3 regions of the Streptomyces phaeolivaceus genome follow, and region 1 is predicted to be linked to each of the others. Evidence: predicted binding sites of a transcription regulator. Region 1 holds the regulator's gene; each other region holds the start of a gene.
What was found. The regulator HrcA, encoded in region 1, represses chaperone genes, less so after heat shock. The targets are predictions, from matches to a motif close to TTNGCACTCNGNNNNNCNGAGTGCNAA.
Positions count from the first base shown of each region.

Region 2: the regulator HrcA is predicted to act here: its motif matches at 1,990-2,016, upstream of groES (co-chaperone GroES).
Region 3: the regulator HrcA is predicted to act here: its motif matches at 1,959-1,985, upstream of groL (chaperonin GroEL).

Region 1 is NZ_CP045096.1:2,979,703-2,982,977, reverse strand. It holds gene F9278_RS13915 (DUF3097 domain-containing protein) at 1-20, opposite strand, end outside; gene F9278_RS13910 (MBL fold metallo-hydrolase) at 63-803, opposite strand; gene hrcA (heat-inducible transcriptional repressor HrcA) at 1,003-2,019, shown strand; gene dnaJ (molecular chaperone DnaJ) at 2,020-3,156, shown strand.
Region 2 is NZ_CP045096.1:6,650,015-6,653,289, reverse strand. It holds gene groL (chaperonin GroEL) at 1-1,408, opposite strand, end outside; gene groES (co-chaperone GroES) at 1,535-1,843, opposite strand; gene F9278_RS30955 (polysaccharide deacetylase family protein) at 2,048-2,947, opposite strand; gene F9278_RS30950 (polysaccharide deacetylase family protein) at 3,265-3,275, opposite strand, start outside.
Region 3 is NZ_CP045096.1:4,563,211-4,566,485, reverse strand. It holds gene thrC (threonine synthase) at 1-771, shown strand, start outside; gene F9278_RS21385 (ubiquitin-like small modifier protein 1) at 814-1,089, shown strand; gene F9278_RS21380 (cold-shock protein) at 1,552-1,758, shown strand; gene groL (chaperonin GroEL) at 2,111-3,275, shown strand, end outside.

The DNA of each region.
Region 1 (3,275 bases):
TCGGGTGAGTACTGGCGCATTCGAGTGACGATAGGAGAAGCCGTGCCCGGATGCCCGCGCACTCAGCCCGACACGCCGAAGCGGCGGGCCAGCGCGTCGCGTTGGGCCCGGACGAACGCCGCGTCCACCACCGCCCCGTGCCCGGGGACGTACAGCGCGTCCTCGCCGCCCAGGTTCAGGAGACGGTCGAGCGCGTCCGGCCAGCGGGAGGGGATCGCGTCGGGGCCCGCCTGCGGTTCGCCGGACTCCTCGACCAGGTCCCCGCAGAAGACGACCTCCGGGCAGCCGTCGGGGGTTCCCCGGACCAGGACCGCCAGGTCGTGGCCGGTGTGCCCCGGCCCCACGTTCGCCAGGAGCACCCGGACGCCGCCGCCCAGGTCGAGCGTCCACTCGCCGGAGACCTGGTGACGGGGGCGGACGAGCAGGTCGGCGGCCTCGGTGGCGTCCGCCGGGGCGAGGCCGTGGTGCACGGCGTCCGCGCGGAGGGCCTCGGACGAGCCGGTCGGGACGCCGTCGACGCCCACCGCGCCGAAGACCTCCACCCCGGCGAACGCCGCCGCACCGAAGACATGGTCGAAATGGGGGTGGGTGAGCGCGAGATGTGTCACACGGGCGCCGCCGAGCAGCCGGCACGCCTCGGTGCGCAACCGCGCGCCCTCCCGCAGGCTCGACCCCGCGTCGATCATGAGGGCCGCACCGTCCCCGGCCACCAGCCCGACCGTGCAGTCCCAGCCGGGCAGGCGGCACCGTCCGACCCGGGGCGTCAATCCCTGCCACCCGCACTCTTCCCAAGTCACCGTCATGCGCCGACGCTAGCTGTGGTTCAGGGGACGGCGTTCTCGCGTACTCCCCAGTAGGAAAGTGGCCCCGACCGGAGCCCGACCGGAGCCCGGCCTTGCCGGGGGCGTACCCCACCGCCGTACACTGGGCGGGGAGTGTTGGCACTCGCCCGTGGTGAGTGCCAAGGGGGAGTCACCGGAGAGCGAGCTGGAGGTGTGCGCGATGCTCAGTGAACGCAGGCTCCAGGTGCTGCGCGCCATCGTCCAGGACTATGTGGGCACCGAGGAGCCGGTCGGTTCCAAGGCGCTCACCGAGCGGCACAACCTCGGTGTCTCCCCGGCGACCGTCCGCAACGACATGGCGGCGCTGGAGGACGAGGGCTTCATCGCCCAGCCCCACACCAGCGCGGGCCGCATCCCCACCGACAAGGGGTACCGGCTCTTCGTCGACAAGCTGGCCGGCGTCAAGCCGATGACCCCGCCCGAGCGGCGCGCCATCCAGAACTTCCTGGACGGCGCGGTCGATCTGGACGACGTGGTGGCACGGACCGTACGGCTGCTCGCGCAGCTCACCCGGCAGGTCGCCGTCGTGCAGTATCCGTCGCTCACCCGGTCGACGGTGCGGCATGTGGAGCTGCTGTCGCTGGCCCCCGCCCGGCTGATGCTCGTGCTGATCACGGACACCGGACGGGTGGAACAGCGGCTGGTGGACTGCCCGGCGCCGTTCGGAGAAACGTCACTCGCGGATCTTCGCGCCCGGCTGAACAGCAAGGTCGCGGGCCGCCGGTTCACCGACGTGCCCCGGCTGGTCGAGGACCTGCCGGAGGCGTTCGACGCCGAGGACCGGGGCACGGTCGCGACGGTGCTCTCCACCCTCCTCGAAGCACTCGTGGAGGAGAGCGAGGAGCGGCTGATGATCGGCGGAACCGCCAATCTCACCCGCTTCGGTCATGACTTTCCCCTCACGATCCGCCCCGTTCTGGAAGCCTTGGAGGAACAGGTCGTCCTCCTCAAGTTGCTTGGCGAGGCGGGGGATTCGGGCATGACCGTACGCATCGGTCATGAGAACGCGTATGAGGGACTCAACTCCACGTCCGTCGTCTCCGTCGGCTACGGTTCGGGCGGCGAGGCAGTAGCGAAACTGGGCGTGGTCGGACCTACGCGCATGGACTATCCGGGAACGATGGGAGCGGTACGAGCGGTGGCACGGTACGTCGGACAGATCCTGGCGGAGTCTTAAGTGGCCACGGACTACTACGCCGTGCTCGGCGTGCGCCGCGACGCGTCCCAGGACGAGATCAAGAAGGCGTTCCGGAGGCTCGCTCGCGAGCTGCACCCGGACGTCAATCCCGATCCGAAGACCCAGGAGCGGTTCAAGGAGATCAACGCCGCCTACGAGGTGTTGTCGGACCCGCAGAAGAAGCAGGTCTACGACCTCGGCGGCGACCCGCTGTCCCAGGCGGGCGGCGGAGGCGCGGGCGGCTTCGGCGCCGGTGGCTTCGGCAACTTCTCGGACATCATGGACGCCTTCTTCGGTACGGCGTCCCAGCGGGGTCCGCGGTCGCGTACGCGCCGGGGGCAGGACGCGATGATCCGGCTGGAGGTCGACCTCGACGAGGCGGCCTTCGGCACGACGAAGGACATCCAGGTCGACACGGCCGTCGTCTGTACGACGTGCAGCGGCGAGGGCGCGGCCCCCGGTACGACCGCCCAGACCTGTGACATGTGCCGCGGTCGCGGTGAGGTCTCGCAGGTCACCCGGTCCTTCCTGGGCCAGGTCATGACCTCCCGGCCCTGCCCGCAGTGCCAGGGGTTCGGCACGATCGTCCCGAACCCGTGCCCCGAGTGCGCGGGCGACGGGCGGGTGCGGTCGCGGCGGACGCTCACGGTCAAGATCCCGGCGGGTGTCGACAACGGCACGCGGATCCAGCTGGCCGGTGAGGGCGAGGTCGGGCCCGGTGGCGGTCCCGCCGGTGACCTCTACGTCGAGATCCACGAGCTGCCGCACCCGACGTTCCAGCGGCGCGGCGACGATCTGCACTGCACGGTGACGATCCCGATGACGGCGGCGTCCCTCGGCACGAAGGTGCCGCTGGAGACGCTGGACGGGCTGGAGGAGGTCGACATCCGGCCCGGGACCCAGTCCGGGCAGTCGATCCCGCTGCACGGGCGCGGTGTCACGCATCTGCGCGGTGGCGGGCGTGGGGATCTGATCGTCCACGTCGAGGTGCAGACGCCGACGAAGCTCGATCCCGAGCAGGAGGCGCTGCTGCGGCAGCTGGCCGTGCTGCGGGGTGAGGAACGGCCGACGGGGCAGTTCCAGCCCGGTCAGCAGGGGCTGTTCTCGCGGCTGAAGGACGCGTTCAACGGGCGCTGAGCGGGTTCGTAGGGGGTTCGTTGTCGGGCGCGGGTCCGGTGGGGCTTCTCGCGCAGTTTCCCGCGCCCCTGAAAAGCCGGGGCTGCGCCCCATGCTTTTCAGGCCCGCAGGGGCTGGTC
Region 2 (3,275 bases), 3.7 Mb from region 1:
CTACCTTGGAGGTGATGACGTAGCCCTCCAGGCCGGCGTTCTCCGCGATCCAGCGCAGCGGCTCGACGGCGGCCTTGCGGACGACCGCGACACCCGTGGCCTCGTCGCCGGTCTTGCCGAGGTTGCTCTCCAGGACCTTCACGGCGTGGACGAGCGCGGAGCCACCACCGGAGACGATGCCCTCCTCGACCGCGGCGCGGGTCGCGGAGATGGCGTCCTCCAGACGGTGCTTCTTCTCCTTCAGCTCCACCTCGGTGGCGGCGCCGACCTTGATCACGCACACGCCGCCGGCCAGCTTCGCGAGACGCTCCTGGAGCTTCTCGCGGTCCCAGTCGGAGTCCGTGTTCTCGATCTCGGCCTTGATCTGGGAGATACGGCCCTGGACGGCACCGGATTCACCGGCGCCGTCGACGATCGTGGTGTCGTCCTTGGTGACGGTGACGCGGCGGGCGGAGCCGAGCACGTCCAGGCCGACCTGGTCGAGCTTGAGGCCGACCTCCTCGGAGATGACCTCGGCGCCGGTCAGCGTCGCCATGTCCTGCAGCATCGCCTTGCGGCGGTCGCCGAAGCCGGGAGCCTTGACGGCGACCGCGTTGAAGATCGCACGGATCTTGTTCACGATCAGGGTCGACAGGGCCTCGCCCTCGACGTCCTCGGCGATGATCAGCAGCGGCCGGGAGGAGTTGGTCTGGATGATCTTCTCCAGCAGCGGCAGCAGGTCCTGGATGGAGCTGATCTTGCCCTGGTGGATGAGGATGTACGGGTCGTCGAGGACGGCCTCCATACGCTCCTGGTCGGTGACGAAGTACGGCGACAGGTAGCCCTTGTCGAAGGCCATGCCCTCGGTGAAGTCCAGCTCCAGACCGAAGGTGTTGGACTCCTCGACGGTGATGACACCGTCCTTGCCGACCTTGTCCATCGCCTCGGCGATCAGCTCGCCGACCTGCTGGTCCTGGGCGGACAGACCGGCGACGGCGGCGATGTCGGACTTCTCGTCGATCGGGCGGGCGGTCGCGAGGAGCTCCTCGGACACGGCCTTGACCGCGGCGTCGATGCCCTTCTTCAGGGCGGCCGGGGAAGCACCCGCGGCGACGTTCTTCAGGCCCTCGCGCACGAGCGCCTGGGCGAGCACGGTGGCGGTGGTGGTGCCGTCGCCCGCGATGTCGTTGGTCTTGGTCGCCACCTCCTTCACCAGCTGGACACCGAGGTTCTCGTACGGGTCGTCGACCTCGACCTCGCGGGCGATGGTGACACCGTCGTTGGTGATGGTGGGGGCGCCGAACTTCTTGTCGATGACGACGTTGCGGCCACGTGGGCCGATCGTCACCTTGACCGTGTCGGCAAGCTTGTTGACGCCGCGCTCGAGGGCGCGACGGGCGTCCTCGTCGAACTTCAGGATCTTCGCCATGGGAGCGGTTCAGCCCTCTCGGAAAACGTGGGTGAAACGAACTGCGCCCCCAACGCCCGGCTTCATAGGTCGCGGGGGCCAGGGGCGCAGCTCAAAGCGGTGTGCTTCGGTGAGGAAGCGGGTGAACTACTTCTCGATGATCGCGAGCACGTCGCGAGCCGAGAGGACGAGGTACTCCTCGCCGCTGTACTTCACCTCGGTGCCGCCGTACTTGCTGTACAGCACGATGTCGCCGGTCTTGACGTCGAGCGGCAGGCGCTCGCCGTTCTCGAAGCGCCCCGGGCCCACGGCCAGGACGACGCCCTCCTGGGGCTTCTCCTTGGCGGTGTCCGGGATGACCAGGCCAGAGGCCGTGGTCTGCTCGGCGTCGAGCGGCTGGACCACGATGCGGTCCTCGAGCGGCTTGATGGCAACCTTGGAGCTGGTGGTCGTCACGATCCGACCTCCCCCTTCGGAGATCTCACGGGGTTAACTGTCTGAGGTGGCGACCAGGTGGATCCGTCGTCGCGGGTGCCGGACCTGCCCGTCGCGTAGTTGGCACTCTCCAGTGGGGAGTGCCAGACCTGAGACTATGACCGCGATTAGCACTCGGTCAAGCGGACTGCTAATTCCGTGGAGCGCGGCGGGGAGTCGCGGGGGTCAGAGGTAGTCCTCCAGGCGTCCGACCGTCAGGCCCTGTTGCTGGATACGGCGCAGGAGTCGCGTCGTCATCTCCGTGAGCGTGGTGCCGTTCAGCTGCTCCGGGCCCCGGAAGTGGGCGAGGACGATGTCGCCGGGGCGGAGGCGGTCGCCGACCGCGTAACGGAGATCGTTGATCTGCATGGACGCGCGCCACAGGACGACGGCCGTGATGCCGCAGTCGGCGGCGGCGCGGAGCGTGGTGGTGTCGTAGACGCCGTAGGGCGGGCGGAAGAGGGTCGGCCGGACGCCGAAGCGCTGCCGCAGCTTGTTCTGCTGGCCGCAGATCTCGGCGCGCTGTCCGGCGTACGGCAGGCCGCGCAGGCCGGTGTGGTCGAGGGTGTGGTTCTGTACGGTCGCGCCGACCGCCCGCAGCCGTGCGAAGTGGCCGTATCCCGGCCCCACGACGCTGTCCGTCAGGAACATGCTCACCGGCAGCCGCAGTTCCCTGACCATGTCGACGAACCGGGGGTCCTTCTCGGCCCCGTCGTCGTACGTCAGGAACACCACCTTGTCGCGCGTCCGCACCCGGTCGACGACGGGCGGCAGCCCCGGGCCCGCCGTACGGGGCGTGGGCGGCCGATCGGGCTTCTCGGGCGCGGGAGCGAGGGGGGCGGGGAGGCCCCAGCGGCGGTAAGGGGGTGTGTGGGGGTGGTGGGGAGCGGTGGGGAGCGGGGCGCCTGCGCCGGGGTGCGGAACGGCGGGGCCCTGGCCCCCGGGGTGCGTGGTCGGGGGCGAGGGCGCGGCGAGCGGCGGCGCCGGAGAGCGGGCCGATTCCGGGGTCCCGGCCAGCGCGGGCGCCGCCGCTTCGGCCCGGTCCGCCCGGTCGGCGGGATCGGCCGCGCACCCGGCGAGGAACAGGACGGCGAGGGCCGTGAGGGCGGAGAGGGCCGGGCGTGCGGAAGGGCCGGCCGAGGCACGGGCGAGCGGCGTACCGACTGTCGACGCGCATGGGTCCGGCGTACGAGCTGTCGCGCCGCACGCCCCATGGCGCGGCGCAGACGCCCGGCGACGCGGCGCGCGCGCTTCCCCGGCGCCACCGCCCACCCAGCGCGCCACCCACGCCACCCACCTGCCCGGCGCCAGACGCCCTCCCCACACCGCACGCCCCCTCCGCCCCGCCCTCCCCCCTCCCCGGGGCTGGGCTCCTCCCCTCCCCCGGCTCCCCCCGGTGCCCCTCACAGGTAGT
Region 3 (3,275 bases), 1.6 Mb from region 1:
TTCATCCCGCACGACCTGGAGCAGGGCAAGGTCGTCATGGCCGCCGTCTACGGCGGCGCGCTGGTCGGCATCGAGGGCAACTACGACGATGTGAACCGCTTCTGCTCCGAGCTGATCGGCGACCCGGCCGGCGAGGGCTGGGGCTTCGTGAACGTCAATCTGCGGCCGTACTACGCGGAGGGCTCCAAGACCCTCGCGTACGAGATCTGCGAGCAGCTCGGCTGGCAGCTGCCCGACCAGCTGGTGGTGCCGATCGCCTCCGGGTCGCAGCTCACGAAGATCGACAAGGGGCTCCAGGAGCTGATCAAGCTCGGGCTCGTCGAGGACAAGCCGTACAAGATCTTCGGTGCGCAGGCGGAGGGGTGCTCGCCGGTGTCGGTGGCCTTCAAGGCCGGGCACGACGTGGTGCGCCCGCAGAAGCCGAACACCATCGCGAAGTCGCTGGCGATCGGCAACCCGGCGGACGGGCCGTATGTGATCGACATCGCGCGGCGGACCGGTGGGGCCGTGGAGGACGTGACGGACGAGCAGGTCGTCGAGGCGATCAAGCTGCTGGCGCGGACCGAGGGGATCTTCGCGGAGACCGCGGGCGGGGTGACCGTGGGGGTCGCGAAGAAGCTGATCGAGGACGGGGTGCTCGACCCGACGCTGACGACCGTCGTCCTCAACACGGGGGACGGTCTCAAGACCCTGGACGCGGTGGCCGGGACCGGGCTGACCGCGACCATCCGGCCCAACCTCGATTCGTTCCATGAGGCCGGTCTCGCGTAAGACCGCCTCGAACAGCACACATTCCCGACCGGAGGTCCCATCGTGAGCGTTTCCGTCCGCATCCCCACCATCCTTCGCACCTACACGGGTGGGCAGGCCGAGGTGACCGCCGAGGGGGCCACCCTTGGCGAAGTCATCGCCGATCTCGAAAAGAACCACAATGGGATCGCCGCCCGGGTTCTGGATGATCAGGGCAAGTTGCGGCGGTTCGTGAATGTGTACGTGAACGACGACGATGTCCGGTTCGAGCAGGGGCTGGAGACGGCGACTCCGGACGGTGCGGGTGTGTCGATCATTCCCGCGGTCGCCGGTGGCTGACCGCCGGTCGGTACCCGCCGGTAGTAACCGTCGGTAACTTTGATTACCGAGAGTTCATCGAATTGCCCCCTCCGCGAGAGAAGCGGAGGGGGCAATTCTCTATGGTTGAGCGCGGTACAGTTGGGGAACCCGGTCCGATCACCGTAGTGATTGCATGCCGGGCGCATATTTGATCGCGCCGCACGCCCTATATGAAGTAGCCAAAGTGTGCAGGCCTTTTGCGTATTTCTTCCCTTTTATGGGGCCCGACTTGCCCTGAATTCGGGCGAATTGTTCGTACATTCCCGACCGGTCGTGTCCAGAATTCTCGTCCCATTGACCTGTTGCAGAGGGCAGTTGGACAGATACATTCGGCCGCGGTCGACGCGTTCCGGCGCACACCCCCAACCGTTGGGGGGTGAGGTCTGACCCGGATCCGCGAAGTGTGGATCTGTGCAAGGGCCAGTAATAGGGGAGTTAGGCATGGCTCAGGGCACCGTCAAGTGGTTCAACGCGGAGAAGGGGTACGGCTTCATCGCGGTCGACGGTGGTGCGGATGTATTCGTCCACTACAGCGCGATCCAGATGGACGGTTACCGCACCCTGGAAGAGGGCCAGCGGGTCGAGTTCGAGATCTCGCAGGGTCAGAAGGGGCCGCAGGCGGACATGGTCCGACTCGCGGCCGGCTGAAGTGCGCGCCGGGCTTTAACGCAGCGACGTTCTTCGTTCTTCATCGGAGGGCTCGCATCCCTGTACGGGGGTGCGAGCCCTTCCGTGTGCCCGGGGGCGGGCTCGCCGGGGGGTCGCGCACGGGAGGCGCACGGGCGCGTTCACCTGCGGATCATCAAGAGCCGCTTGCACTCGCAGGGGGCGAGTGCTAATCATTGGCGTTAGCACTCTGAAGGTGAGAGTGACAACGAGGATCGGGTCGGTGAGGCCCGCAGGCCATGTGGGGCAAGGAACCACGAGGCAGGCGAGCCGTCCGTCGCGGGCGCCAGCGCGGTCCGGAGCAATCCACCCCAGTCCGGGAGGACCACTTCACATGGCCAAGATCATCGCGTTCGACGAGGAGGCGCGGCGCGGCCTCGAGCGCGGCATGAACCAGCTCGCGGACGCCGTCAAGGTGACGCTCGGCCCCAAGGGCCGCAACGTCGTCCTCGAGAAGAAGTGGGGCGCCCCCACGATCACCAACGATGGTGTCTCCATCGCCAAGGAGATCGAGCTCGAGGACCCGTACGAGAAGATCGGCGCCGAGCTGGTCAAGGAAGTCGCCAAGAAGACGGACGACGTCGCCGGCGACGGTACGACCACGGCGACCGTTCTCGCCCAGGCCCTGGTCAAGGAAGGCCTGCGCAACGTAGCCGCCGGTGCCAACCCGATGGCCCTCAAGCGCGGTATCGAGAAGGCCGTCGAGGCCGTCTCCGGTGCGCTGCTCGACCAGGCCAAGGAGGTCGAGACCAAGGAGCAGATCGCCTCCACCGCCTCCATCTCCGCCGCCGACACCCAGATCGGCGAGCTGATCGCCGAGGCCATGGACAAGGTCGGCAAGGAAGGCGTCATCACCGTCGAGGAGTCGCAGACCTTCGGTCTGGAGCTTGAGCTCACCGAGGGCATGCGCTTCGACAAGGGCTACATCTCGGCGTACTTCGCGACCGACATGGAGCGCATGGAGGCGGTGCTGGAGGACCCTTACATCCTCATCGCCAACTCCAAGATCGGCTCGGTCAAGGACCTGCTCCCGCTTCTGGAGAAGGTCATGCAGTCCGGCAAGCCGCTGCTGATCATCGCCGAGGACATCGAGGGCGAGGCCCTGTCGACCCTGGTCGTCAACAAGATCAAGGGCACCTTCCGCTCGGTGGCGGTCAAGGCCCCGGGCTTCGGTGACCGCCGCAAGGCCATGCTCAATGACATCGCCATCCTCACGGGCGGCGAGGTCATCTCCGAGGAGGTCGGTCTCAAGCTGGAGAACGCGACGCTGGACCTGCTGGGCCGCGCCCGCAAGGTCGTCATCGCCAAGGACGAGACCACGATCGTCGACGGTGCCGGTGAGACCGAGCAGGTGCAGGGCCGGGTCAACCAGATCCGCGTCGAGATCGAGAACAGCGACTCGGACTACGACCGCGAGAAGCTCCAGGAGCGCCTGGCGAAGCTCGCGGGCGGCGTGGCCGTCATCAAGGCCGGTGCCGCGACCGAGGTCGAGCTGAAGG